2 regions of the Streptomyces sp. NPDC048196 genome follow, and region 2 is predicted to be linked to the other one. Evidence: riboswitches for the same ligand, from Rfam matches in the RefSeq annotation. Region 2 holds a riboswitch; the other holds the start of a gene.
The links. Region 2 has a riboswitch for glycine ahead of gcvP (aminomethyl-transferring glycine dehydrogenase). Riboswitches for the same ligand answer to the same signal wherever they lie in the genome.
Positions count from the first base shown of each region.

Region 1 (14,571 bases), on a different contig from region 2:
GCCGGATGTCGAGCGTAACGCGGACCCGGCGCGGTGCCGTCAGACGGAAACCGTCGGGCGGTGGTCGGTGGACGTAACAGGAGGTGTCGGGTGCACAGCGGGTGACGGGGCGGCCACGGTGGCGGTCGGCGGGCCGGTCAGGCCGGTCGCCCGGGCCCGGACGCCGGCCCGTACGGCCCAGAAGTAGAAGGCCGGCGCGGAGAGCGCGACCAGGGCGATGTCCAGGCCACCGGGGATGACGCCGTGCCCGCCGAAGTCCGGGCTGCCCAGCGCGGACAGTGCGGCCAGCCAGAGCAGGAAGGCGATCATCCACCAGGCCGGGGCGAACTGCCGCCGCAGCCGGGCCGCGCCGAGGGACCCGGCCTGGTGGCGCAGCACCAGCACCGTGACCGGCACGGACACCAGCGTCAGCGCGGTCACCTTGCCGGTGTCCGGCCACTTCGACCAGTACAGGGCGCAGGCCGCGAAGGCGAAGGTGACCGGGCAGAGGACCCCGGCGGCCGGGAGCCGGAACGGACGGGGCAGCTCAGGCGCGGTCCGGCGCAGCACCCCCACCGCGATCGGGCCGATCAGGTACGAGATGACCATGGCCGCCGAGACCACCCCGGCCAGCGCCTGCCAGCTGCGCCCGACGGTCAGCAGCAACAGGACCGAGAAGCCGAGGTTGAGCCACATCGCCGGGCGGGCGGTGCCGTACCGGGGGTGCACGGCCGCCAGCTTCCGCGGGAAGAAGCCGGTCTCCGCCAGGTTGGTGACCATGTACGCGGCCGAGGCCACGTTGGCGATGTTGGAGCCGGCCGGCGAGATGAACGCGCCGAACTGGAGCATGGTGACCACCCAGTGCAGCATCAGCAGCTTGGCGAGGTCGGCGAAGGGCGAGCCCAGGTTCACGCCCTGCCAGCCGCCGGCCCGGGCCAGCTGCCCGGGCGGCACCGCCCCCAGGTACGCGGTCTGGAGCGCCAGGTAGATCACCAGGCCCAGGGCGAGCGCGCCGACCAGGGCGACCGGGATGGCCCGGCCCGGGTTCCGGGCGGCGCCGCCGAGGTTGACCACGGCCTGGAACCCGTTGAAGGCGAAGACCACGCCGCAGGTGGTGACGGCGGTGAGCACGGCCGACCAGCCGTACGGGGCGAAGCCGCCCTGCGCGGTGAAGTTCGAGGTGTGGAAGCCGGAGGCGGCCAGCGCCGCCACGGCGAGCACCGGGATGGCGAACTTCACCACGGTGAGCGCGGTGTTGGCGCGGGCCAGCAGCTGCACCGACCAGTAGCAGGTCAGCCAGAGCGCGACGGTCAGGGCCAGCGCCACGGCCAGGCCGGACGCCGAGAGCTGGTGTCCGGCCGGTTCGACCAGCCCCTTCGCCCAGCCGAAGCCCCAGGACGTCATGTACTGGGTGGCGGCGATCGACTCGATCGGGATGAGCGAGGCGGTCGCGATCCACACCGCCCAGCCGGTGAGGAAGCCGAGCACCGGTCCGTGCGAGAGGTGGCCGTAGCGGGCCATTCCGCCGGGGATCGGGTAGGCGGCGCCGACCTCCGCGTAGGACATCGCGATCATGCCGATGAAGACGGCACCGATCACCCAGGCGACCAGGGCCGCGGGGCCCGCCACTTGTGCGGCGGCACCGGCGCCGAAGAGCCAGCCGGAGCCGAAGATCGAGCCGATGCCGATCATGATGAGGGCGAAGAGGCTGAGCCCCTTCCGGTCGCCCGCGCTCATGTCCATGGGGTGGTGTCGTCCGTCCTGCTGTGGAAATGCCCCCTCGCCGTTGAAGGGCCGCTGCGTATGCCGCTGACACCTTATTTCGCGCGAATCACCGTGAATCACCGGTTCCGCTGTGAGGGCGCGCGAGATCGACGAAGGAGGAGGGGAAGCCGGGCATGCGGACCACGAGCCCGGGACCAACGGCCCCGGGCTCACGGCCCGTTGAGCCCGCGTCCGCCGAGGCCGGCGGACCGGAGGATCACCGCATGAGACGCGTCACAGCGACGGGTACAGCGGGTACTTCTCCGCGAGCGCGGTGACCCGGGCCTTGAGGGCCTCGGCGTCGTAGTCCGGCTTGAGGGCCTCGGCGATGATGTCGGCGACCTCGCGGAAGTCGTCGGCGGTGAAGCCGCGGGTGGCCAGGGCCGGGGTGCCGATCCGCAGACCCGAGGTCACCATCGGCGGCCGGGGGTCGTTGGGGATGGCGTTGCGGTTGACGGTGATGCCGACCTCGTGGAGGCGGTCCTCGGCCTGCTGGCCGTCGAGCTGGCTGTTGCGCAGGTCGACCAGGACGAGGTGGACGTCGGTGCCGCCGGACAGGACCGACACACCGTGCTCGGTGACGTCGTCCTGGACCAGGCGCTCGGCGAGGATCTTGGCGCCTTCCAGGGTCCGCTGCTGGCGCTCCTTGAACTCGTCGGACGCGGCGACCTTGAAGGAGACCGCCTTGGCCGCGATGACGTGTTCCAGGGGGCCGCCCTGCTGGCCGGGGAAGACCGCGGAGTTGACCTTCTTGGAGATCTCCGGGGTGGCGGAGAGGATGACGCCGCCGCGGGGGCCGCCGAGGGTCTTGTGGGTGGTGGTGGTCACCACGTGGGCGTGCGGCACCGGGGAGGGGTGCAGCCCGGCCGCCACGAGGCCCGCGAAGTGCGCCATGTCGACCATGAGGTACGCGCCGACCTCGTCGGCGATGCGGCGGAAGGCGGCGAAGTCGAGCTGGCGGGGGTAGGCCGACCAGCCGGCGACGATCAGCTTGGGGCGGTGCTCCTTGGCCAGGCGCTCGACCTCGTCCATGTCGACCAGGTTGGTCTTCTCGTCGACGTGGTAGGGGACGACGTTGTAGAGCTTGCCGCTGAAGTTGATCTTCATGCCGTGGGTCAGGTGCCCGCCGTGGGCGAGGTTGAGACCCAGGATGGTGTCGCCCGGCTTGAGGAGGGCGAACATGGCGGCGGCGTTGGCCTGGGCGCCGGAGTGGGGCTGGACGTTGGCGTAGGGGGCGTCGAAGAGGGCCTTGATGCGGTCGATGGCGATCTGCTCGACGACATCGACGTGCTCGCAGCCGCCGTAGTAGCGGCGGCCGGGGTAACCCTCGGCGTACTTGTTGGTGAGGACGGAGCCCTGGGCCTCCATGACGGCGACGGGGGCGAAGTTCTCCGACGCGATCATTTCGAGGGTGGACTGCTGACGGTGCAGCTCGGCGTCGACGGCCGCGGCGACGTCGGGGTCGAGCTCGTGCAGGGAGCTGTTCAGAAGCGACATGGGTCTTTCCTGGAGGGGTCAGAGGGCGCAGAGCACTTCCAACGGGCGGGGTGGCTCAACCGGTGATGAACGCGGCGTACTCGTCGGCCGACAGCAGCTCGGCGGGCTCGTCGCTGATCTTCACCTTGAACAGCCAACCGCCCTCGAACGGGGCGGAGTTCACCAGCGAGGGGTCGTTGACGACGTCCTCGTTGATCTCCACGATCTCGCCGTGCACGGGCGCGTAGAGATCGCTGACCGACTTGGTCGACTCCAGCTCACCGCAGCTCTCGCCCGCCGTGACCGTGGAGCCGACCTCAGGGAGCTGCACGTAGACGACGTCGCCGAGCGCGTTCGCCGCGTGCTCCGTGATGCCGACCGTCGAGACGCCTTCCTCGGCGGCCGACAGCCACTCGTGCTCCTTGCTGTAGCGCAGCTGCTGGGGGTTGCTCATGGCTCGATTCTCCTGTACGCGAGGGTGTGATCGTGAATGGGGGCACCTCCCGGGACGAAGTCCGGGGGGAGCGTCTTGCACAGTGAGACGCGTGGTGGCGCGCCGCCGCCCGGTCCGCCGGGACGAACCGTTACTTCTGCCGCTTGTAGAAGGGCAGCGCGATGACCTCGTACGGCTCATGGCTTCCACGGATGTCCACGTGGACACCCTCGGTGCCCGGTGTGGCGTATGCCGCGTCGACGTACGCGATGGCGATCGGCTTGCCGAGCGTGGGGGAGGGGGCGCCCGAGGTGACCTCGCCGATCACCGTGCCGTCGGCGGAGACGACCGGGTAGCCCGCGCGCGGGACCCGGCGGCCCTGGGCGATCAGTCCGACCAGCTTGCGCGGCGGGGCGGCCTCGGCGCGTTCGGCGGCCACCTCCAGCGCGGCGCGGCCGACGAAGTCGCCGTTGTTGGTCGTCTTCTCGAACTTCACGACCCGGCCCAGGCCCGCGTCGAACGGGTTGGTGGCGGTGGTGAGCTCGTGCCCGTACAGCGGCATGCCCGCCTCCAGGCGCAGGGTGTCCCGGCAGGACAGCCCGCACGGCACCAGGCCCACGTCCTTGCCGGCCTCGGTCAGCGCCTCCCAGAGGGCGACCGCGTCGGCCGGCCGGACGAACAGCTCGAAGCCGTCCTCGCCGGTGTAGCCGGTACGGGCGATCAGCGCCTCGACGCCGGCGACCGTGCCGGGCAGGCCGGCGTAGTACTTCAGCCCGTCCAGATCGGCGTCCGTCAGCTTCTTGAGGATGCCGGGGGACTCCGGGCCCTGCACCGCGAGCAGCGCGTAGGCGTCCCGGTCGTCGCGGACCACGGCGTCGAAGCCGCCGCCCCGGGCGGTCAGCGCGTCCAGCACGACCTGGGCGTTGGAGGCATTGGCGACGACCATGTATTCCTGGTCGGCCAGACGGTAAACGATCAGGTCGTCGAGGATGCCGCCCTCGGCGTTGCAGATCATGGTGTACCGGGCGCGGCCGGTCTTCACCCCGCCGATGTTGCCGACCAGGGCGAAGTCGAGGAGGTCGGCGGCCTGCGGGCCGGTGACGGTGATCTCGCCCATGTGGGAGAGGTCGAAGAGGCCGGCGCGGGTGCGGACCGCGACGTGTTCGTCGCGCTCGCTGCCGTAACGCAGTGGCATGTCCCAGCCGGCGAAGTCGGTCATGGTCGCACCGAGTGCCCGATGCGTGGCATCGAGCGCCGTGCGGCGGGGGGCATCAGTCATGGTTCTGGGCTCCCAGGCAGGGGTGACAAGACGTTCTCCCCATCTGTCATCGGAACCTGAGAGGTTCACCGGGAGCCCGCGAACGGGCCCGGTTTGCACCTTGGGTGGAGCCGCCCCGTGGGCCGGGCCGGACTCGCTTTTCAGATCTGCCTCGCCCGCGCGGTATAGGGGCCTGAGAGATTCAAGGGAGGACTTGCTCCTTCGGCGCCCCGCCGTGGCGGCCGGGGACTCTCCCGCGCGGATTCAAGCGGCCGGTATGGAGTTGGCGGTGCACGGGTGAACCGAGATGTGCACGTGGCGCGCACATCATTGCACGGGATCGCCGAATACAGGAGGCCCGGTCGGCGCACCGTCCCCGACGTGGGCGGATCGGACAATCACCTTGATGGTCATTACCTTTTCTTGACACTCTGCGGGTAGGGAACCGGCCTCGGGCCGGACCGTAACCCGGACGGGAAGGGTGATCACGGTGCAGAGGGACGCGGCACTCGCGGCCACTTCGGGGGCCGGACCCGAAGAGCCGGCGGCGGTCGGCGCCGCCGAGCCGGTGACGGTCCGCGCCGCCGCACCCCGGGCCCGGCGCCCGGCCCGCCCGGTCGTCCGGCCGGGGCGCGCGGCGCGGGTGGTGGACCTGCGCGGCGACGGCCGGGCCCGGACCGCCGCCGAGCTGCGGTTCCCGCCCGGTGACCTGGTGGTCGTCTCCGGCCTGCCCGGCAGCGGCAAGAGCACCCTGATGCACCGGGTCGTACCGCCGCTGGACGGTGGCGGGGCCGAGGTGCACCGGATCGACTCCCAGGACGTCCGCGAGCGCTGGGAGAGCGGCCGACTGCACCGGCTGCCCTACGGCCTGTACCGCCCGCTGGTCCGGGCCGCGCACTATCTGGCGCTCGGCCGGGCGCTGCGCTCCGGCCGCAGCGTGGTGGTGCACGACTGCGGGACGCTGGCGTGGGTGCGCCGCTGGATCGCCCGGGCGGCCGGCCGCGGCGGCCGCGGGCTGCATCTCGTCCTGCTCGACGTGGCGCCGGAGGTGGCCCGGGCCGGCCAGCGGGCGCGCGGCCGCGGGGTGTCGGGGTACGCCTTCGCCCGGCACCGCCGGGCGGTGTCCCACCTGGTCGGCGGCGCGGAGGCGGCCCGGTTGCCGCGGGGATTCGCCTCGGCCGTGCTGCTGGACCGCCGCGCGGCGAGCGCCCTGGAAACCCTCACCTTCCGCTGACCGGCGGCGCGCCTTCGCCCGCGCGGCCGCTCGCCGTAGCGCGACCCGTCCGGTGGGCGCGGCCACCGCTTTCTCTCGTCTAGGGTCATGGGCCAGAAAGTGCGGAGTGCGGTGTGGAACGCGGGTGGATGCAGATGAACTTTCCGGAGCAGGGGATACCGCAGCTGGCCTGGCCGGCGAACGAATTGGAAGAGGTGCTGGCCGCCTCGGTCGGGCATCCCGGCGCCGGCGGCCGGATCGTCGAGGTCCTGGGCCGCAGCCGGGTGTGGGTGCCGCTGCCCAACGGTGGCGGTCCGCAGGGTGCGGGCCCGGGTACCGCCGGACTGGACCTGCCCACCGTTGACATCGGCGGGCTGGCCTACGTCCCGGTCTACAGCTCCGAGCAGGAGTTCCTGCGGGTCGTCGGCTCGCACATGTCCTTCACCGTCGCGCCGGCCCGGGAGTTCGCCCGCGGGCTGCCGCCGAAGATCGGGATCGTGGTGAATCCGGACGGGACGGTCGGCGTCCCGGTGCCGCCGCCCGCGGTGGCCGAATTGTGCCGCTCGGGCCGTCAGGAACCGGACACCGGCGGCGTGCCGAGCGGCGGCCGGGTGCGGCTCTTCGAACCGGACTGGCAGGACGAGCCGGTGGACTTCCTGGCCGCCGCCGGACTGGAGTTCTCCGGCGTCGGAATTGTCCTGACTGCCCGGCGTGTCCTGGCCAGTGTGGAAGGCGACACGCCCGCACTGTTCGTCGGTGTCCAGGTCGCCACGGTCCCCGGGGCGCTGCACGACGGATCGGCCCGTGACGTGGTGCTCGCGGGCCTGGGGCGGGCCCTCGGCGCGGTGCCGGTGCCCTGGCCCGTACAGCTCGTCATGCTCGACCTCGCCCAGGGCGACCCGGTCGCCGACTGGATGCTGGAGCGGGTACGGCCCTTCTACTCGCGCGAGCACTCCTAGGGTTCGCCGCTGTTGCGGAGGCCGCGGCCTTCCGGCCCTGGACCATCGGCAAGCCCTAAGCTGGTTGGATGACGCGCGGGCGCACCCACACGTGCCCTGCCGAGAGAGGGGACGGACCACGTGAGTGCGGGTGCGCATCAGGGGCCGGCGGCGGCCGGACAGCTGGAGCAGCTGCTGCAGCAGGTCTCGCCCGGCCGTTACGACGCCTACGAAGCCCTGCTGCACGCACTCGCCGCGGGCCAGGTCTGGATGCTGCTCTGGCACGGCCGGGCCGGTTCGCCCGACGCGCAGTACGGCAACATGGAGGTCGACGGCCTCGGTTACGCGCCCTGCGTGACCTCCGCGCCCGAACTCGCCGCCTCCGGCTGGAACCGCGACCACGAGGTCGTCACCGGCCGGGAGATCGCCGCCGCGCTCTTCCCCGACCGCTGGGGACTGTGGCTGAATCCGCACGCTCCCGGCGGCGGGGTCGGCATCCCCTGGCTCGACCTGCGCCGGATCGCCGGCGGGCTCGACCGGCTGCCCGCCGGTCCGCTGCGGATCTCCGAACCGGTCATCGACATCCCGCAGTTCTACGCCCTGCTGGCGCAGAACGCCCATCGCACGCCCGCCGTACGGTCGTTGCGCCGCGCCTGGGTGCAGCCCGCGCTCGGCGCCCCGTATCTGGCGATCGGTCTGGATCTGTACGACACCGGCCCGCAGGCGGTGGATTCCGCCCGGTTGATGATCCAGCAGTCGATCGGTGCCGTTCCGGACGGATTGCCGGTCTCCACGGTCGCGATGAACGACGAGTACGACCCGGTCGCCATGTGGATGCGGGCCGCCGCGCGGCCGTTCTTCGACCGTGACGGCTACACCCAGCAGCCGGCCCAGCCGCCGGCGCCCTCGTACGGCTACGGCTACCCGCGTCCTTACTGACAGCCGGTCTCCCCTGTCGGAGCGTGTCGCTCCGGCAGGGGTTTTGTGTTGAATTCGCCCTGTGTGCCCTGCGGTTGAGGTGCTCTCCCGCAGCTCCTGGCTCCGCTCAGCCCGAACTTGTGTCCGTATAACGGAAAGCCGTGGAGCACATCACAGTTGCGCATCCTTTCCCTGTCAGGGCTGGTGACTGATCGCGAAGGGGATGAAGACTCCGGAACCAACAAGGGCCTCGGTCCTATGTGCGAGCGACATTCCGGTCGGCGTCGTGTGAACCACTTCCTTCCGCAAGGTGAACTCCCGCGAGGATCACCGGACTTGCTCCGCAGTGCACCAATTGACGTGAACCAGGCCGCTACCGCGGCGGGCAGGGGCCGGCCACCGTCGGCCGAGAGGGGTCAAAGGCACCGTGACCGCACCGATCGAGACCACCGGGGCGGCTGCCGAGGCGCAGCCGGAAGCGGTGCTGGAGGGCGTGTCGAGCAAGCGCATCGAAGGGCGCTCGCTCGGCCAGATCGCATGGCTGCGCTTCCGGCGGGACAAGGTCGCGGTGGCCGGTGCCATCGTTGTCATCCTGCTGATCGCCGTCGCGGCGCTCTCCCGTCCGCTGCAGGCCCTGCTGGGGCTGGACCCCAACGCGCCCAACGAGTCGCTGATCGACCCCAACACCACGCTGCCCAAGGGGGACTTCGGCGGGATGAGCGGGGACCACCTGCTCGGCGTGGACCCCAAGTTCGGCCGCGATCTGCTCGCCCGGGTGCTGGAGGGCTCCTGGGTGTCGCTGATCGTGGCGTTCGGCGCCACGCTGCTGTCGGTCGCCATCGGCACCGTGCTCGGCGTGATCGCCGGTTTCTACCGCGGGCGGGTGGACGCCTTCATCAGCCGCATGATGGACGTCTTCCTGGCGTTCCCGCTGCTGCTGTTCGCCATCGCGATCTCCGCCTCGCTGCAGGGCGGCGCCTTCGGCCTGGACGGCCTGCCGCTGCACATCTCGGTGCTGATCTTCGTGATCGGCTTCTTCAACTGGCCGTACATGGGACGGATCGTGCGCGCGCAGACGCTGTCACTGCGCGAGCGGGAATTCGTGGACGCCGCCCGGGGCATGGGCGCGCGCGGACCGTTCATCCTCTTCCGGGAGCTGCTGCCCAACCTGGTGGGCCCCATCATCGTCTACTCGACGCTGCTGATCCCCTCCAACATCCTCTTCGAGGCCGCGCTGAGCTTCCTGGGCGTCGGCATCCAGCCGCCCCAGGCCTCCTGGGGCGGCATGCTCAACCAGGCGGTCAAGTACTACGAGGTCGACCCCCAGTACATGATCGTCCCCGGCCTCGCGATCTTCGTCACCGTGCTCGCTTTCAACCTGCTCGGTGACGGTCTGCGGGACGCGCTGGACCCGCGCAGCCGCTGACGGCACCGCGGGCGTCCGCCCCAGCCGCCACCGCGCTTTGTGTTGTGACGTTTCTCGACGAACGAAGACCGATCGAAGACCGTACGAAGACCGAACGAAGGGGACACCGACCACCATGCGAAGGTCAGTTCCGGTCGCGACCATAGCGGCCATCACCAGTGCGGGCCTTTTGCTGGCCGGCTGCAGCGGGGGCAAGGGCTCCTCGGAAGGCTCCGGCGAGGCGAACGCGGCCACCAAGGGCGTCGTCAACGCCTCGGACGCCAAGGGCGGCACAGTCACCTACGCCATGAGCGACGCCCCCGAGTCGTTCGACCCGGGCAACACCTACTACGCCTTCATCTACAACTTCAGCCGGCTCTACGCGCGCCCGCTCACCACCTTCAAGCCGGGCCCCGGCACCAAGGGCAACCAGCTGGTCCCGGACCTCGCCGAGTCCATGGGCAAGCCCAGCGACGGCGGCAAGACCTGGACGTACAAGCTCCGCAAGGGCATCAAGTACGAGGACGGTTCCACCGTCACCTCGCAGGACGTCAAGTACGCCGTGGAGCGCTCCAACTTCGCGCGTGACGTGCTCTCGCTCGGCCCGAACTACTTCCAGCAGTTGCTCAAGGACAACGACGGCGGCGGCTACAAGGGTCCGTACAAGGACAAGAGCAAGGCCGGTCTGAAGTCCATCGAGACCCCCGACGACCAGACGATCGTCTTCCACCTCAAGAAGCCGTTCGCCGAGTTCGACTACCTGGTCAGCGCCCCGCAGACCGCGCCGGTCCCGCAGGCCAAGGACAAGGGCTCGGACTACCAGAAGTCCGTGCTGTCCACCGGCTCGTACAAGTTCCAGAGCTACCAGGAGGGCAAGCAGCTCACCCTGGTCCGCAACCCGCAGTGGTCGGCGAAGACCGACCCGCTGCGCAAGCAGCTCCCGGACAAGATCGTGCTGAACCTGAAGGTCGCCCAGTCGACGATCGACAAGGACCTCCAGTCCGGCAACACCCTGGTCGACCTGGCCGGCCGCGGTGTGGACGGCCAGACGCAGGCCCAGCTGCTGACCAACGCCGACGAGAAGGCCAACACCGACAACGCGCTCGGCCAGCGCCTCGTCTACACGGCGATCAACACCAAGGTGAAGCCGTTCGACAACCTCGAATGCCGCAAGGCGGTCGAGTACGCGATCGACAAGAAGGCCGTGCAGACCGCGCTCGGCGGCCCGATCCGCGGTGAGCTGGCCTCCACGGTCCTGCCGACCGACATCGCCGGCTACCAGAAGTACGACCTGTACCCGCAGAAGTACGACGGCGACAAGCTCGACCTGGCCGAGGCCAAGAAGCACTGGGACAAGTGCGGCGCCGGCAAGGCCACGACCACGATCCTGGCCCGCAACGACCGCCAGGACGAGGTCGACGCGGCCACCTCGGTCATCGAGTCGCTCAAGAAGATCGGCGTCACCGCCAAGATCCAGTCGTACCCGACGAGCAAGTACTTCTCGGACTACGCCGGTGTGCCGGAGTTCAACAAGAAGAACAACGTCGGCCTGATCATGATGCAGTGGGGCTCGGACTTCCCCACCGGCTACGGCTACCTGCAGCAGATCCTGAACGGCAAGGCGATCAGCAAGTCCGGCAACACCAACCTGTCCGAGCTGGACGACCCGGAGATCAACAAGCTGCTCGAGACGGCCATCGCCAACACCGACAAGGCGGCCCGCGAGAAGGCGTACGCCGAGATCGACAAGAAGACGATGGAGCAGGCGGCGCTGGTCCCGCTCACCTACTTCAAGGTCCTGATGTACCGCTCGCCGAAGGCCACCAACCTGGTGTCCACCTCGGCCTTCAGCGGTCAGTACGACTACCTCAACATCGGCGTCAAGAAGTAGCAGCCCTGGAAGGCAGGTGAAGGCATTGGTGTCCGCGGGCCGGTTCCGGCCGGCCCGCGGCGCCGACGCCGCATCCCCGTGTTCTCGTACATCATCCGCAGGTTGATCAGCGCAGTGATCCTGCTGCTGATCGTCAGCGCGGTCACTTTCGGCATCTTCTTCCTGCTGCCGAAACTGGCCGGGCAGAGCACCGACCAGCTTGCCCAGCAGTACATCGGAAAGGCCCCCACGGCCGCGGACATCGCCGCGGTGAAGAAGAACCTCGGCCTGGACAAGCCCGTGTACGAGCAGTACTGGGACTTCCTCAAGGGCATCTTCGTCGGCGTCGACTACAAGTTCGGCCCGGAAGCGGCCAAGTGCCACGTGCCGTGCTTCGGCTACTCGTTCAAGACGCACATCGAGGTCTGGCCGGAGATCCAGTCCCGGCTCCCGGTGACCCTCTCGCTCGCGGCCGGCGCGGCCGTGCTGTGGGTCGTCTCCGGCGTCGCCACCGGCGTGCTCTCCGCGCTGCGCCCCGGTTCGTTCTTCGACCGTGCGGCGATGGGCGTGGCGCTGGCCGGCGTCTCGCTCCCGATGTTCTTCACCGGCGCCCTGGCCCTGGCCCTGTTCACCTACCAGTGGCCGATCTTCGAACGCAGCGACTACGTACCGCTGCTGGACAACCCGTTCCTGTGGGCCCGCACCCTGGTGCTGCCCTGGGTCACCCTGGCCTTCCTCTACTCCGCGCTCTACGCCCGGCTCACCCGGGCCGGCATGCTGGAGACGCTGGCCGAGGACTTCATCCGCACGGCCCGCGCCAAGGGCCTGCACGAGCGCAAGGTGGTCGTCCGGCACGGTCTGCGCGCCGCGCTCACCCCGATCATCACCGTCTTCGGCATGGACCTCGGCCTGCTGCTCGGCGGCGCGCTCATCACCGAACAGGTCTTCTCGCTCAAGGGAGTCGGCGCCTTCGCCGTCGAGGCGATCAACGCCAACGACCTGCCGAACATCCTCGGCGTCACCCTGCTCGCCGCGTTCTTCATCGTCATTTGCAACCTGGTGGTGGACGTTCTGTACGCCGCCGTCGACCCGCGGGTGAGGCTCTCGTGACCGACTCCTCCGAGGACAGGACCGCCACCGCGGCGGCCACCGAGAAAACGGCACCGCAGACGTCCGCCTTCCTCGACGTACGCGACCTGAAGGTGCACTTCCCCACCGACGACGGCGTGGTGAAGTCCGTCGACGGGCTGACCTTCAGCCTGGAGAAGGGCAAGACGCTCGGCATCGTCGGCGAGTCCGGCTCCGGCAAGTCGGTGACCTCGCTCGCCGTCATGGGCCTGCACCGCGCCTCGCGCCAGCAGCGCAGCAAGGTCCGGATGTCCGGCGAGATCTGGCTGGACGGCAAGGAGCTGGTCTCCGCCGACCCGGACGAGGTGCGCCGGCTGCGCGGCCGCGAGATGGCGATGATCTTCCAGGACCCGCTGTCCGCGCTGCACCCGTTCTACTCGGTCGGCAAGCAGATCATGGAGGCCTACCGCGTCCACCACGACGTGGACAAGAAGACCGCGCGCAAGCGGGCGGTCGAGATGCTCGACCGGGTCGGCATCCCGCAGCCCGACAAGCGGGTCGACGACCATCCGCACCAGTTCTCCGGCGGTATGCGCCAGCGCGCGATGATCGCGATGGCGCTGGTCAACAACCCCGAGCTGCTCATCGCGGACGAGCCGACCACCGCCCTGGACGTCACCGTGCAGGCGCAGATCCTGGACCTGATCCGCGATCTGCAGAAGGAGTTCGGCTCGGCGGTCATCATCATCACCCACGACCTGGGCGTGGTCGCCGAGCTCGCCGACGACCTGCTGGTGATGTACGGCGGCCGGTGCGTCGAGCGCGGCCCGGCCGAGAAGGTCTTCTACGAGCCCCAGCACCCCTACACCTGGGGGCTGCTCGGCTCCATGCCGCGCATCGACCGGGAGCAGACCGAGCGGCTGATCCCGGTCAAGGGCTCCCCGCCCAGCCTGATCAACGTCCCGTCCGGCTGTGCCTTCAACCCCCGCTGCCCGTACGCGGACGTCCCGAAGGACAACCTCACCCGTACGGTCCGCCCCGAGCTGCGCGAGGCGGGCGGCGGGCACTTCTCCGCCTGCCACATGGCGCCGGAGGAGCGGAAGCGTATCTGGACCGAAGAGATTGCGCCGAAGCTGTGACCGAGACGACTGACGACGAGAACACCACGATCCCGCTCCAGAAGTCGGCGGACGCGGCACCGGCCGGGTCCGGGGACGACGCCGAGCCGCTGCTGCGGGTGCGCGGGCTGGTGCGGCACTTCCCGATCACCAAGGGCCTGCTCAAGCGGCAGGTCGGCGCGGTGCAGGCGGTCGACGGCATCGACTTCGACGTACGGCCGGGGGAGACACTCGGCGTCGTCGGCGAGTCCGGCTGCGGCAAGTCGACGATGGGCCGGCTGATCACCCGGCTCGATGAGCCCACCGGCGGCTCGATCGAGTTCCAGGGCACCGACATCACCCATCTGTCGACGGGCCGGCTGCGGCCGATGCGCCGCGACGTCCAGATGATCTTCCAGGACCCGTACGGTTCGCTGAACCCGCGGCACACCATCGGCGGCATCGTCTCCACCCCCTTCCGTCTCCAGGGCGTCGAGCCGGAGGGCGGGGTGAAGAAGGAGGTGCAGCGGCTGCTGGAGCTGGTGGGCCTGAGCCCCGAGCACTACAACCGCTATCCGCACGAGTTCTCCGGCGGGCAGCGGCAGCGCATCGGCATCGCCCGGGCGCTGGCGCTCAAGCCGAAGCTGGTGGTCGCCGACGAGCCGGTCTCCGCGCTGGACGTGTCGATCCAGGCGCAGGTCGTCAACCTGATGGACGACCTCCAGGAGGAGCTGGGCCTGACCTACGTCATCATCGCCCACGACCTCTCGGTCATCCGGCACGTCTCGGACCGGATCGCGGTGATGTACCTCGGCAAGATCGTGGAGCTGGCCGACCGCACCTCGCTCTACGAGACGCCGATGCACCCGTACACCAAGGCGCTGCTGTCCGCGGTGCCGGTGCCCGACCCCAAGCGGCGCACCCAGCGGGACCGGATCCTGCTCAAGGGCGATGTGCCCTCGCCGATCAACCCGCCCTCCGGCTGCCGGTTCCGGACTCGCTGCTGGAAGGCGACCGAGGTGTGCGCCACCACTGAGCCGCCGCTGGTCGCGCTGCGGACCGGGCACCAAGTGGCCTGCCACCACCCGGAGAACGCGGAGAACGCGCCGCCCGCGGCGGCCGGCGGGCCGGCCGGTAAGGCATCAAGTGATC
Region 1 is NZ_JBEZMM010000022.1:5,674-20,244, reverse strand. Features, by position in the region: gene AB0E02_RS21640 (APC family permease) at 40-1,722, opposite strand; gene glyA (serine hydroxymethyltransferase) at 1,978-3,240, opposite strand; gene gcvH (glycine cleavage system protein GcvH) at 3,296-3,673, opposite strand; gene gcvT (glycine cleavage system aminomethyltransferase GcvT) at 3,804-4,931, opposite strand; glycine riboswitch at 5,082-5,177, opposite strand; gene AB0E02_RS21620 (AAA family ATPase) at 5,479-6,144, shown strand; gene AB0E02_RS21615 (enhanced serine sensitivity protein SseB) at 6,279-7,082, shown strand; gene AB0E02_RS21610 (enhanced serine sensitivity protein SseB C-terminal domain-containing protein) at 7,203-8,000, shown strand; gene AB0E02_RS21605 (ABC transporter permease) at 8,407-9,405, shown strand; gene AB0E02_RS21600 (ABC transporter substrate-binding protein) at 9,521-11,275, shown strand; gene AB0E02_RS21595 (ABC transporter permease) at 11,354-12,364, shown strand; gene AB0E02_RS21590 (ABC transporter ATP-binding protein) at 12,361-13,461, shown strand; gene AB0E02_RS21585 (dipeptide ABC transporter ATP-binding protein) at 13,491-14,571, shown strand, end outside.
Region 1: another riboswitch for glycine. It lies ahead of gcvT (glycine cleavage system aminomethyltransferase GcvT); the one in region 2 lies ahead of gcvP (aminomethyl-transferring glycine dehydrogenase).

Region 2 (14,571 bases):
CCGACTTCGATGCATACGGGCAGTGGAACGCCACCCACACCTCCTTCCCGAAGGGCGGCCCGGAGACGCTGGAAGTGGGCGCGGCCTACGAGGAGAACATGAAGCTGATGGGCTTCCCCGCCGAGGCCACCTGGACCGTACGAGCACTGGAGCCTGGCCGGTTGCTCGACATCGCGGGCAAGGGCCCCATGGGCGTCAATCTCGGGATGCGTTACGCCCTCACACCGGACGGCGAGGCGACCACCGTTCAGATCGACGGGTCGTTCACGGGCGCGGCGGTCTCCCTGATGGCAGGCAAACTGAAGGACTCGGCGAGCGCCGCACTGAACGAGTCACTGCGCAAGCTCGCCGGCCTGCTCGCCTGAGCCCCGGCGCCTGGCGCCCGACCCGCGGCGCCCGGCACTCGGCTCGACGTCACCCCATTCAACGAGATCCCCGACGCCGGCCCTCTCCTACAGGGAGCCAGCGCCATCAGTCCTCTTCGGCGAGGATCAGATACAGCTCCTTGCGGGCCTTGTTGACCACCGCCATGGCCTTCTCCCGCTGCTCGGGACTGCCGGTGGCCCACACCTGCCGGAACGCCTCGACCAGGCCGCCGCCCGCCTTGCGTATCTCATTCATCGCCTCCCAGTCGACACCGCGGCCGGCATCCTCCCAGGGGGCGTCCGAGCCGCTGTCGGCCTCGGCGCGTCCGGCCTCGGTCAGCGAGAACAGCTTCTTGCCGCCCTCACTGGCACTGGCGATCAGGCCCTCGTCCTCGAGGAGTTGCAGGGTCGGATAGACCGAGCCGGGACTGGGCTTCCATGCCCCGCCGCTGCGCTCGGCGATCTCCTGGATCATTTCGTAGCCGTGCATCGGGCGGTCCTTGAGCAGCGCCAATATCGACGCGCGCACATCGCCGCGCCGGGCCCGGCCGCGCGGGCCGCCACGGCCCCGGCCGCCCCCGAAGGGCGGGCCTCCGAACGGCGGACCGAAGGGGCCGAAGGCGGAGCGCCGCCGCTCCCAGCCACCCCCGAAGTCGCCCCGACCGCCGTGGCGCCCGGGCCCGTGGTGCTCGTGCCGGTACTCGTGTCCGTGATCGTGTCCTTGGGAACGCATGGTGACGTCCTCCATTTCTATCGTTGATCGGTCGCGATGCTTCAACGATATATCGGGACTGTTCGCCGAAGCAAGGCCCGAGCTATACCCGATTCGACGAGAGCAGGCCCGGGCACGTCAGCACAGGCGTCGCCTCCGCGCCGCCATACCTCGGCGCCGCTACGCCTCCACGCCTGCACGACCGCACCACCGCACGTTGCGCGGGAACCGGCCGGCGTCCACCAGTCCGCTCGGCTCATCGGCACCCCATCCCGATCCAATTTCCCGGGATTGGCCTTGGCCCGTGGTTCTGTGGCCCCTCTACGATCGCGCTCATGAGGATTCGCATCGTCGACGCCTTCAGTGAGCGTCCGTTCGCCGGCAACCCCGCGGGAGTCCTGCTCCTCGACTCCGACACCTTTCCCGAAACGGACTGGCTGCAGCAGGTCGCAAGAGAGGTCAACCTCTCCGAAACCGCCTTCGCGCACCCGCTGCCGGAGGGCCGCGACGCCGACTGGGCATTGCGCTGGCTCACCCCGGCCACCGAGGTGAACATGTGCGGGCACGCCACTTTGGCCACCGCGCACGTTCTGCACAGCACCGGGACTGCCACCGGTACGGTCCGCTTCCGTACCCGCAGCGGGGTGCTGACCACGACGGCCGGCGACGACGGCGCGATCACCATGGACTTCCCGACCGCGCCGATCAGCCCCGTCGAGGTGCCGTCCGTGGTCGCGGACGCGCTGGGCGTCGACATCCTCTCGGCCCACGACACGGGTCCGAACGTCGGTGATCTGCTGGTCGAGCTGGCTGACGAGACGTCCGTACGGGCTTTGGCCCCGGACCTCAAGGCACTGGCCGGGCACGGCGGCCGCGGGGTGATCGCCACCGCACGCGCCGAAGACCCCTCCGGCGGCTACGACTTCTTCTCGCGATGCTTCTTCCCTGCGGTCGGCATCGACGAGGACCCGGTAACGGGCAGCGCACACACCGCGCTCGCCCCGTTCTGGTCGGCACGGCTGGGCCGCAACTCACTGGTCGGCCTGCAGGGTGCGGCCCGTACCGGCTACGTACGCACCGAACTGCGCGGCGACCGTACGCTGCTGACCGGTTCCGCGGTCACGGTGATCGACGGAGAACTGCTGACCAAGTCCTGACCGGCCGTCTTTGCGCTGAGCGCCTCGGCCGGGTGGCAGGGGCGCGGCCTCAGAACGAAAGCCGGCCCCAACCGCCCGAGAACCGTCCGCCGGGCACGGGTCCGACTGGCTCCGGCTCGCTCCGGAAGCGGCTCCGGCAGCCGATGCTTCCCCCGCATCCTTCACCCGTCGAGCAACACCCGCCCCCTGAAGGCCTGCGAACCCGCCCCACCCCCAACGAGCCCCCAGACCCACCCCTCACCCCTCACCCCTCACCCCTCACCCCGTAGGCAGCCACCCCACCCGCCCCGCCAATACCGCGTAGCCGACGAACGCGACCGTGTCGATGAGGGCGTGGGCGGCCACCAGGGGGCCGACGCGGTGCCAGCGGCGGTAGAGGAGGACGAAGATGGCGCCCATCACCATGTTGCCGAGGAAGCCGCCGATGCCCTGGTACAGGTGGTACGAGCCGCGCAGCAGAGAGCTGGCCACCAGGGCGGCCATCGGGGTCCAGCCCAACTGGCCGAGTCTGCGCAGCAGATAGCCGACGACGATGACCTCCTCCAGTACGGCGTTCTGCACCGCGGAGGCGATCAGTACCGGGATCTTCCACCACACATCGGGCAGCGCCTCTGGGACCACCGTCAGGTTGACACCGGCCGCCCGCGCGCCCAGATAGAGCAGCAGGCCGCTGCCGCCGATGGCGGCCGCCAGGCCCGTTCCCCGGCCGAGGTCGAAGCCGGGCCGCTGCCGGTCGAAGCCGATCGCGCGGAGTCCGCCGGCCCGTTCGCGCATCAGGAGGTGCGCGACCAGCGCCACGGGCACCAGGGCGGTGGCGATCCCGAACAGCTGCCAGGCGAGATCCAGCCATGGCCGCCCGGGCGCATGGGAGGCGTTGAGGGTCGCCGCCTGGTGTTTGAGGCCCCCGGGTTTGGTCACCGACCCGATGAAGCTGATCAGCGACGAGAGCGCGCTCGCGCCCACGGACAGGGCCAGGACGATCAGCGTCTCACTGCGCAGCACACTCCGGGCGGGTGGCTGAGACGCGCCTGGTCCCGCCCCGCCGCCGGAGCCCTCCCCCGGAACGTCCGCACCGGGCCCGGGACTTGTATCCGACTGCACGCTTCCTCCACTTCCGCATTACCACCTCTTCGCCACCACCGCCCCGCTAGGGTCTCGACAGCAGGTACGAAGATCGCGCGCGACAGGCTGGGGACGGGCGCCATCCACGTGGCGCATTCCCTCCTCCCCCATCGATTCCCGATCGAGCTCCGAGAAGGAGAGGCGCTACCGCAATGGGACGACACAGCTTGCCCGACGGCCCCACAGCGAAGTCCACGGGGGCCCGCCCCGGGCCCCGGCGCCGCACCGTCGTCCTGTCCACCGGCCTCGTCCTGGCGGTCGCCGCCGGTTCCGTAGTGGCGCTGCGCAGTGGCCTGCTGCCCTTCGGTGGGCGGTGCGACGGCCCGTCGGTGCGGATCGCCGTCGCCGCCTCGCCCGATATCGCGCCGGCCGTCGAGGCGGTGGCCGATACAGCCCGCGAGAAGGCGACGCGTACCGACGGCAGGTGTCTCGACGTCCGGGTCGTCGCGCGGCCCTCCCACGAGCTCGCCGACTCCTTCGGACAGCGGCCCGCCGACCCGGAGTTCCAGGTCTGGATACCGGATTCGAGCCTGTGGGTGGACCGCGTCGGTGCGGAGAGCGGCACTCCGCTGACGGCCGCCGGCACCATCGCCTCATCGCCCCTGACACTGGGTGCCGTCCCGAAGGCGGCCACATCCCTGGGCTGGCCGAACAAGCGCTACACCTGGGCCGGGCTCACCCGGAGCGCGACCTCGGGCGGTGATCTGCGCCTGGGTGTCGCCGATCCCACCCGCAGCGCCACCGGGCTGCTCGCCCTGTCCCGTATCAGCGCCGCCAACACGGAGGACGCCGGGGACGGGGACGAGGCGGACACCCGTACGGCGGCCACCGCCAAGCTCCTCTACCAACGGGTCGCGGACGGCGACGATCAGGTCATGGCCACGTTGCCGCGCGACGACTCCGGTGCCGAGCAGGGCAATCCGCGCCGTAACCAGGCGCTGATGCTGTCCGAACAGGCCGCGTTCGCCCACAACGAGAGCCCGGACGGCGGCCCGGACCTCGATCTCTTCTACCCGGAGGACGGCACGGCCCGGCTCGACTACCCGTACGCGCTGGTCGACGAGGACGAGATGAGCCCCGAGCAGTCGCGGGCCGCCAGCCGCTTCATGACGCTGCTGGGCGAGCCCGACGGGCAGCGCGCGTTGCACGAGCACGGCTTCCGGACCGGGGACGGCAGGGCGGACGCCGCGGTGCTGGCGGCGGCCGGCGGGCGCGATCCGCAGCCGTACAACGCCGCACCGGCCGATCCGCCGACGGCCAAGCAGCTCCAGGCCCTGCTGGGCATGTGGACGATCACGGTGCAGAGTGCCCGGATCTCCACCGTGGTGGACGCCTCGGCGTCGATGGGCAACCCGGTGCCGGGGCGGGGCGGCCAGACCCGGATGGACCTCGCCCGGAATTCGCTCCTCCAGGCGCTGGCCACGTTCACGCCCGAGGACGAGATCGGGCTGTGGAAGTTCGCCACCCATCTGGACGGCGAGAAGGACTATCAGGAGCTGTCCCCGACCGGTCGCCTCGGCGACCCGGAGGGCGGCGACGGCACCCACCGTGACGCGCTCGCCGCCGCGTTCGGCTCGCTGGCCCCGGTGCCGCACGGCGCCACCGGCCTGTACGACACCGTCCTCGCCGCCTACGAGGAGGCCCGCCGGACGTACGCGAGCGGGAAGTTCAACGCGGTGGTGCTCGTCACCGACGGCGCCGATGACGACGCGAGCAGCATCGGCCTCGATGCCCTGGTCACCAAGCTGGGCAAGCTGTCGGATCCGGGGCGTCCGGTGCCGCTGATCGCCGTCGCGATCGGTCCGGAGGCCGACGCATCGGCATTGGACCGGATCGTGGCGCCCACGGGTGGCTCGGCCCACCGGGTGGACGATCCGTCACAGATCCACCAGGTGATCCTCAAGGCCATCATGGCGGCGGGCAGCACCGCCCCGCGCTGAAGCCGCGCGCCGCAACCTCCCCTGACCTCGCCCCCCGGTGGCGGCTACGCCCCCTCGGTCGCCGCCTGGCGGGGACCCGGCACCGCGGTGCGGGCGCCGAGCGGCCAGGCGACCGGCCAGGTGTGCACCGGCTGCCCGGTGTGCATCAGTTCGCTGTAGCGCCGGGTCATCGCGGCGAGTGCGGCGTCCCGGTCCAGACCCTGCCGGCGGGCGTGGTGGTAGGCCGCGGCCTGCCAGGAGGCGCCGTTGACCCGCCGCCGGCAGCGCTCCTCGATGATGGCCAGATAGTGGTCGCGGTCGGCCGGCTCCACCCCCCAGGCGTCCAGTCCGCGGGCCGCCAGCGGCAGCAGTTCCTGGCGTACCAGCCGTACGGCCGGGATGTCGGCGAGGGCGGTGGTCCGGCCGGCGCGGGGCCATTGCAGGGTGGCGTCGATGCCGTACCGGCAGGCGGCGTCGAAGTTGTCGGCCGCGGCCTCGAACGGGAGGCGGGTCCAGATGGGGCGCGGTTCCTCGGCCAGGGCGCGCACCAAACCGTAGTAGAACGCGGTGTTGGCGATGGTGTCGGCGACGGTGGGGCCGGCCGGCAGCACCCGGTTCTCGACCCTGAGGTGGGCGACGCCGTCGGCGACCGCGTAGACGGGGCGGTTCCAGCGGTAGATCGTGCCGTTGTGCAGCACCAGTTCGGCCAGGTCGGGCACACCGCCCTCGGCCAGGACCCGCAGCGGTTCCTGCGGTCCGCACACCGGGAGCAGGGGCGGGAAGTAGCGCAGGTTCTCCTCGAAGAGGTCGTACGCGGACTCGACCCAGCGTTCGCCGAACCAGGTGCGCGGGCGTACGCCTTGTGCCTGTAGTTCCGGTGCGCGGGTGTCGGTGGCCTGCTGGAAGACCGGCGGCCGCGACTCCCGCCACAGTTCACGGCCGAAGAGGAACGGCGAGTTGGCGCCGACCGCGATCTGGGCGGCGGCAACGGCCTGAGCCGCGTTCCATACGGCGGCGAAGCGGCCCGGTGTCACCTGGAGGTGCAGCTGGACGGAGGTGCAGGCGGCCTCCGGCGCGATCGAGGGGGAACGCGCCACCAGGTGCTCGACGCCCTGGATGTCCAGGACGAAGTCCTCGCCGCGGGCCGCCCGCATCTGGTCGTTGAGCATGACGTAGCGGTCGTTCTCGGAGAGGCTGGCGACGGTCAGGTCGGTGGCGTCCAGGGTCGGCAGAATGCCGATCATCACGATCCCGGCGGCGACTTCGCGGGCCTTTCTTTCGGCGTAACACAGGCCCGTGCGGAGTTCCTCGGCGAGCTGGTCCAGGACGCGGCCGGAGAGCCGGTGCGGGAGGATATTGACTTCCAGATTGCACTGGGCGAGTTCGGTCTGGAAATCCTGGCTGGCGATCCGTTCGAGAACCTGGGAGTTCAGCATGCGGGGCCGCCCGTCGGCGCCGGCGAGATTGAGCTCGATCTCCAGGCCCATGAGATTCCGGGGCCGGTCGAAGCGCTTCTCCACCAGGAGCCTGTGCAATCCTTCGAGACAGTCGTGTAGCTTTCTTCGATAACGCTCCCGGTCCGCCAGGTCGATCCCGTCCGCGGCGACCTTCTCCCCCATCGAAAGGGTCCCTCCTCCAGTGAACGGCCCGCGGCCACGGGCCGCTTGGGGGCGAACCCGGGCACCCCGGGGCTCGCGCTACGGTCGATGATGCCCCGGCAATCTGATCGATAACGCCTCCGGGGCGGCCTGGTGCCGATAGGCTCGAAGTGGTGCGCCGTCCGGCATCTTCCACCGGCATATCTCAGCGGCGATCGCCGTCCGCATTTCGCTCGTGAGATTCACCGACGAGATCCGGCCTACCGCATCGGCGAGGTAATACGAGGTGGCGCGACAAAGGCTCCGTACAAATTGGAGTAAATCACCTCGCGGACCGGTCCGGATTCCGCCTTGCCGGAAATCCGCAAGGCCAGTAGCCGAAACACTTTCAGAACATACGTCGTATAAACTCCGCTTACGAGGCAGAGACTTGGCGCCCCGTGTCGCGGTGTTCCCACCCGTGCCGTGGTTCGACGACGGGCTCTGATCCCCCACGCCGGGCCGCAGCCCCGGCCGGCCACGCTCTGACCCCGCACGCAAACAGCGCCGTTTGCACCTGCCGCGCTCCACCGTGTCTCCGAAGTGAGAGGCGACCCACCATGCCGCTGCACGTTGCCCCTGCCCCCGCGCCCGCCCTGCGCAGCACCCTGACCGCCCTCGGCTCGCCCACCGCCGTCCGCGAGGCCCCGGTCCCCGCCCTGCGTGCCCATCAGGGCCCGCTCAGCCCCGACCACCCCCTGCCGCTGCACGTCTGGGACGACGTCAGCCGGGCCGACGGCACGCCGCACACCCGGCTGGCCGGCTGGCAGTTCCTGGTCCGCGGCGGCGAGCGGGCCGTGGCGACCGCCGAGGCGGTGCTCACCGCGGACGGCTGGACCTTCGGGCGGTTCTGCGGCGGCCCCTACGTCGCCTCGACCGAACGGGCGCTGGCGCAGTCCGAGGCGCTCGCCACGCCGTACCAGCCCCGGCTGCTGTCCGTACCGGAGCTGTACATGCTCACCCTGTGGCTGCACCACGACCTCTCCTCCAACGGGGCCGAGGGGCTGCCGGCGGCCGGTGACCTGCTGGTGCCGCTGGCACCCGCCCCGCCCGGCATCGCCGCCCATCGTCCGCACCACGTCGCCGACCTGCTCCCCCGGCTCACCCTGCGTCTGGCCTCCGCGCCCCTGGAGCTGCGCGAACCGGCCTGAGCCGCAAGCCGGCGGCGTCCCTCCGGGTACCCGCGCACCGGCGCACCACGCCCCTCACGAACGTGCCCCGTGGCCCTTTCCGGCCGCGGGGCGCGCTGTCGTGCTCACCCGCGCGGCCTAGCCCGCGGGTACCACTCCCAACCCCCTTGGAGAGGAGAGCACTTGGGAGCAACCGCCCGCACGGGTGACGCGTCGATATCGAGTGAGTACCGCTGCTGCGAAATCCCTGCGGAATCCCTTCCGTAGGGCAACACTGGGACCGACCGAAGAAACGGGGGAGCGGCCATGGCCATCTCATCGAGCTCATCGAGCCGCACGACGACGTTCACCACACCGCAGCGAAAGACAACTTCCATGTGTCAGCACCAACCACCTTGCCCCTCAGCGGATTCCACCGACCGGGAGGCCGCACACCTTGTGGCACACCACCCGGAGCAGGGCTGGAGCCTGCTCTGCAACGGCGTCCTGCTCTTCGAGGACACCGGTGAGCTGCTGCCGGACGGGCAGGTCATCGCCCCGCACCGGGCCCGGGTCACCGCGGCGGCCTGACCCCGCGCACCCGGTAAGAACCACCAGGGCCCCCGGCAGAACACCTGCCGAGGGCCCTTGCTGTTGCCGTGGAACGGCTCAGGCGTCGTACGCGTCCAGCGGCGGGCAGGAGCAGACGAGGTTGCGGTCACCGAAGGCGCCGTCGATGCGCCGCACCGGCGGCCAGTACTTCTCGGCCGCCACGACACCGCCCGGGAAGACGGCCTCCTCGCGGGAGTACGGGTGGGTCCACTCGCCGCCGAGCGCGCCCGCGGTGTGCGGGGCGTTGCGCAGCGGGTTGTCGTCCTTGTCCCACTCCCCCGTGCCGACCTTCTCGATCTCCGCGCGGATGGCGATCATCGCGTCGCAGAACCGGTCCAGCTCGGCGAGGTCCTCGCTCTCGGTCGGCTCGATCATGAGCGTGCCGGCCACCGGGAAGGACATCGTCGGCGCGTGGAAGCCGTAGTCGATCAGCCGCTTGGCGACGTCGTCGATGCTCACGCCGGTCGCCTTGGTCAGCGGCCGGACGTCGATGATGCACTCGTGCGCCACCAGGCCGCCGGGGCCGTTGTAGAGCACGGGGTAGTGCGGCTCCAGGCGCTTGGCGACGTAGTTGGCGCTGAGGACCGCGACCTGGGTGGCGCGCTTGAGACCCTCGCCTCCCATCAGGCGGACGTACGCCCAGGAGATCGGCAGGATGCCCGCGGAGCCCCAGGGGGCTGCCGAGATCGGTCCGACGCCGGTCTCCGGACCCGCGGTCGGCTGCAGCGGGTGGTTGGGGAGGTACGGCGCGAGGTGGGCGCGGACGGCGACCGGGCCGACGCCGGGGCCGCCGCCGCCGTGCGGGATGCAGAAGGTCTTGTGCAGGTTGAGGTGCGAGACGTCGCCGCCGAACTTGCCCGGCTCGGCAAGGCCGACCAGCGCGTTCAGGTTGGCGCCGTCGACGTAGACCTGGCCGCCGGCGTCGTGCACCGCGGCGCAGATCTGGGTGATGTGCTCCTCGAACACGCCGTGGGTGGAGGGGTAGGTCACCATCAGGACCGCGAGCTCGTCGCGGTGCTTCTCGATCTTGGCGTGCAGGTCGTCGGCGTCGACCTCGCCGTCCTCGCCGGTCTTGACGACGACGACCTTCATGCCGGCCATCACGGCGCTGGCGGCGTTGGTGCCGTGCGCGGAGGACGGGATCAGGCAGACCGTGCGCTGCTCGTCCCCGTTGGCGCGGTGGTAGGCGCGGACGGCCAGCAGACCGGCCAGCTCGCCCTGGGAGCCGGCGTTGGGCTGGAGGGAGACCTTGTCGTAGCCGGTGACGGTGGCGAGGCGCTCCTCCAGCTCCTGGATCAGCGTGAGGTAGCCCTGGGCCTGGTCGGCCGGCGCGAAGGGGTGCAGCTGCCCGAACGCGGGCCAGGTGACCGGCTCCATCTCGGTGGTGGCGTTCAGCTTCATCGTGCAGGAGCCGAGCGGGATCATGCCGCGGTCCAGCGCGTAGTCCTTGTCCGCGAGGGTGCGCAGGTAGCGCAGCATCGCGGTCTCGGAGCGGTGCTCGTGGAAGACCGGGTGGGTGAGGTAGTCGTCGGTGCGCAGCAGGGTCTGCGGGAGCGTTTCGTCGGTGGCCGCGTCGAGCTTCTCGATGTCGGCCTGCACGCCGAAGGCGGCCCAGACCCCGGTCAGCTGGGCGCGGCCGGTGGTCTCGTCGCAGGCGATGCCGACCAGGTCGGCGTCGACCTGGCGGAGGTTGATGCCGGCCTCGCGGGCGGCGGCGACGACCTCGGCGGCCCGGCCGGGCACCCGGGCGGTCAGCGTGTCGAAGTACGCGCCGTGGACCAGCTCCACACCGCCGGCCCGCAGCCCCTCGGCGAGGATCGCCGCGTAGCGGTGGGTGCGCCGGGCGATGGTCCGCAGGCCCTCGGGGCCGTGGTAGACGGCGTACATACCGGCCATGACGGCGAGCAGCACCTGCGCGGTGCAGATGTTGCTGGTGGCCTTCTCACGGCGGATGTGCTGCTCACGGGTCTGCAGCGCGAGCCGGTAGGCCCGGTGGCCGTCGGCGTCCACGGAGACGCCCACGAGGCGGCCGGGAAGGCTGCGCGCGAACTGCTCGCGCACCGCCATGAAGCCGGCGTGCGGCCCGCCGAAGCCCATCGGGACGCCGAAGCGCTGGGTGGTGCCGACCGCGATGTCCGCGCCGAGCTCGCCCGGCGAGGTCAGCAGGGTCAGCGCGAGCAGGTCGGCGGCGACGGTGACGATCGCGCCGAGCTCGTGGGCGCGCTCGATCAGGGCGCGCGGGTCCCGGACGGCACCGGAGGCGCCCGGGTACTGAAGCAGGACGCCGAAGACGCCGCGCTCGGCGATCTCGGCGGGGATGCCGTCGGAGAGGTCGGCGACGACGACCTCGACGCCGGTCGGCTCGGCGCGGGTCTCGATCACGGCGATGGTCTGCGGCAGACAGTCGGCGTCAACGAGGAAGACGCCCTGCTTGACCTTGCCGACGCGGCGGGAGAGCGCCATCGCCTCGGCCGCCGCGGTGCCCTCGTCCAGCAGGGAGGCGCCGGAGGTGGGCAGTCCGGTCAGGTCGGCGACCATCGTCTGGAAGTTCAGCAGCGCCTCCAGGCGGCCCTGCGAGATCTCCGGCTGGTAGGGGGTGTACGCCGTGTACCAGGCGGGGTTCTCCATGACGTTGCGGAGGATCACCGGCGGGGTGAACGTGCCGTAGTAGCCCAGGCCGATCATGGAGGCCAGCACCTGGTTGCGGTCCGCGAGGCCGCGCAGCTCCTGGAGGACCTCGGCCTCGGTACGGGCCTGCGGCAGGCCGAGCGCCTCAGCGCTCTTGATCACGTCGGGGACGGCGGCGGCGGTGAGCTCGTCCAGCGACCCGAAACCGATGTGCGCGAGCATCTTGGCCTGCGCCTCGTGGTCGGGGCCGATGTGCCGGTGCTCGAAGGGGGTGCCGCGCTCCAGCTCGGTCAAGGAGATGCGGTTGGTGGTCATCTGCGGGGGCCTCCTGGTCGGTACGACCTACGAGGGGCACCACGGCGCGGGTGCCCGGACGGCCTCCCCCTCTGTCATCTCAACCTGAGAGCTTCACCGGCCCGCGCACGGCGGTCCGGCTTTCACCGTCGGTGAGGAGGGGTCCCGGAGCTGTGCCTTCCGCGGCCCGCCCTGCTTTCCAGAGTGACCTCGTCCGTGCGGTACGGGTGCCTGAGAGATTCCGGGGAGGATTTGCTCCTTCGGCGCCCTCGTCGCGAACGACAAAGGACTCTCCCGCACGGGTTCTGCGGCCATCGCCAGCCTACCAGCGCGCCACTCGAAGGATCCTTCGAGTGGCCGGGGCATGAAATGTGCCGTTTGGTAGTTGTCACAGGGCAGTTGCGACCAATTGGAGGGGCCGTGCAAACCGATATCGATCCCCGGAGCCTGATCGGCCGCAAAGCGTTCGACCGTAACGGCGCGAAGATAGGCACCATCGACGAGGTCTATCTCGACGACGCGACGGGGGAACCGGAGTGGGCAGCCGTACGCACCGGGCTCTTCAGCCGGGACGCGTTCGTCCCCCTGGAACCCAGCAAAATGGTCGGCGAGAGCCTGCACATCCCGTACGACCGCAAGCTGATCAAGGACGCCCCGGACTTCGGTGTGGGCCGCCACCTCTCCCCTGAGCAGGAACTTCAGCTCTACCACCACTACCGCCTGGATATCTCCTCCCCCGACTCCGACCCGGTGTCCCCCGGCAATTCGGGCACCTCCGACACCGACTTCGGCAAGATCGCCGGATCGGAGGACTGATCCGCACCTGGCCCCCCGCCCACCAGCGGCAGGGGCTCCCCCGGCCGTAGCGCCGGGTCCTCGACGGCAAAGGTCCGCACCCTCCCCGGTGCGGACCACGGCGTCTCGAAGCGGACGGTCACTCTCCCCAGTCCGCTGCCCTGTACCCACCCCGCGCCGTACTCGTCGTGGACCACGTCCACGCCCGGATGCCAGCGGCGCGGCCGCTCCTCCTCGGGCGCCTCCTCGGCCGGCTCCGCGCCGGCCCGCTCCTCCGCGGCCCGCGCCAGCTCCTCGGCCTCCCGCTCCGTCGTCAACTGGGCGAAGAGGTCCTCCTGGGTGAAGTCGGCCAGCCCGCTGACCCCCACACCCAGCAGCCGGACGCCGCCGGTGGTGTCCACCAGCTCCAGCAGCCGCACCGCGGCCTCCCGGATGACCGCCGGGTCGTCGGTGGGCCCACGGAGCGTCTCGGAGCGGGTCAGCGTCGAGAAGTCGTAGTTGCGCACCTTGATCACCACCGTGCGCCCCGAGCGCCCGGCCGCCCGCAGCCGCTGGACGCAGCGGTCGGCCAGCCGCAGCACCTCCGTCCGCACCCGCGTCCGGTCGGTCAGGTCGACCTCGAAGGTGTCCTCGACGGAGATGGACTTGGCGTCGCGCTCGGCCACCACGGGACGGTCGTCCTGCCCCAGGGCCATCGCGTACAGCCCGGCGCCGTGCGCCTTCCCCAGGAGCCGTACCAGCTCCGCCTCGCCGGCCTCCGCGGTCTCCGCGATCGTGTGGATCCCGGCCCGGCGCAGCGTCTCGGCCGTCGCGGGCCCCACCCCGGGCAGCGTCCGCACCGACATCGGGCCCAGCAGCTCCCGCTCGGTGCCGGGCGGGATGACCACCAGGCCGTCCGGCTTGGCCTGCTCGGAGGCGATCTTCGCCAGCATCTTGGCGCCGGCCAGCCCCACCGAGCCGGTCAGGCCGGTCGCCGCCCGGATGTCGCGCCGCAGCTGCTCCCCCACGGCCCGTACCGCAGCCGTCTCCGGGGCCACCCCGCCCGCCTCCAGGTCCACGAACGCCTCGTCCAGGCTCAGCGGCTCCACCAGCGGCGACAGGGCGTGCAGCAGCCCCATGACCGTTTCACTCACCTGGCGGTACAGGGTGAAACGCGGACCGAGGTATGCGGCGTTGGGGCACAGCCGACGCGCCTGGGCCGTCGGCATCGCCGAGCGCACCCCGAAGACCCGGGCCTCGTACGACGCCGTGGCGACGACGCCACGCGGCCCGACCCCGCCGACCACCACCGGTTTCCCGCGCAGGCTCGGCTTCGCCGCCTGCTCGGCAGAGGCGTAGAACGCATCCATGTCCAGATGCAGGATCGTCGGCGCGGGTCTCACATGTCCGATGCTGCCGCATGGCACTGACAATCGACCCGCCGCCGGGCCGGGGCCCGGGCGTGCGGCTCAGCCTGCCCGGTTGCGCCGACGTGCCAGCTCGTCGTGCGGGTTCTTCCCGATCAGCGTCTCGCCGGTGTCCACACGCTCCCCGTGCAGCTGCGAGAGCGCGCCCTCCACGTCCCGCCACACCACGCCCACGGCGATCCCGAAGACGCCCTGGCCGCCCTGGAGGAGGTCCACGACCTGGTCGGGCGAGGTGCACTCGTAGACCGTCGCGCCGTCGCTCATCAGCGTCATCCGCGTCAGATCCGCCAGCCCCCGCGCGCGCAGGTGCTGGACCGCGGTGCGGATGTTCTGCAGGGAGACCCCGGTGTCCAGCAGCCGCTTGACGATCTTCAGGACGACGACGTCCCGGAAGCTGTAGAGCCGCTGGGTGCCGGAGCCGTACGCGGGCCGGATGCTCGGCTCCACCAGGCCGGTGCGCGCCCAGTAGTCGAGCTGCCGGTAGGTGATGCCCGCTGCCGCACATGCGGTCGGGCCGCGATAGCCGATGCTCTGCGCCTCGCAGTCCCCCGACACCGCCGCGGCCGGTGCCGGTGCGCAGTTCGCCGTTGCGCCCGCGTGGAGCGGCAACGCCCCTTCCGCCGCCATACCGTCGCCGGTGATTGCCACGCCGCCCTCCGTCCTCCACGTCCCGGACGGGACCTGCCATATCGACGGTATGCAGTCACTCGGGGTGCGTCAACGATCGCCGCGCTCGCCACGCCGAGTGATAATCACCCTACGAGTGGTTTCTCGTGACCTCGCGCGGGGAATGGCTAAATAGTTTGGCCGGAATC
Region 2 is NZ_JBEZMM010000029.1:8,153-22,723, reverse strand. Features, by position in the region: gene AB0E02_RS25200 (SRPBCC family protein) at 1-365, shown strand, start outside; gene AB0E02_RS25195 (PadR family transcriptional regulator) at 472-1,098, opposite strand; gene AB0E02_RS25190 (PhzF family phenazine biosynthesis protein) at 1,413-2,234, shown strand; gene AB0E02_RS25185 (CPBP family intramembrane glutamic endopeptidase) at 2,493-3,236, opposite strand; gene AB0E02_RS25180 (substrate-binding and VWA domain-containing protein) at 3,509-5,296, shown strand; gene AB0E02_RS25175 (glutamate-cysteine ligase family protein) at 5,341-6,894, opposite strand; gene AB0E02_RS25170 (hypothetical protein) at 7,473-8,063, shown strand; gene AB0E02_RS25165 (DUF5999 family protein) at 8,418-8,612, shown strand; gene gcvP (aminomethyl-transferring glycine dehydrogenase) at 8,691-11,576, opposite strand; glycine riboswitch at 11,765-11,862, opposite strand; gene AB0E02_RS25155 (PRC-barrel domain-containing protein) at 11,976-12,371, shown strand; gene AB0E02_RS25150 (DNA polymerase IV) at 12,269-13,732, opposite strand; gene AB0E02_RS25145 (MerR family transcriptional regulator) at 13,799-14,404, opposite strand.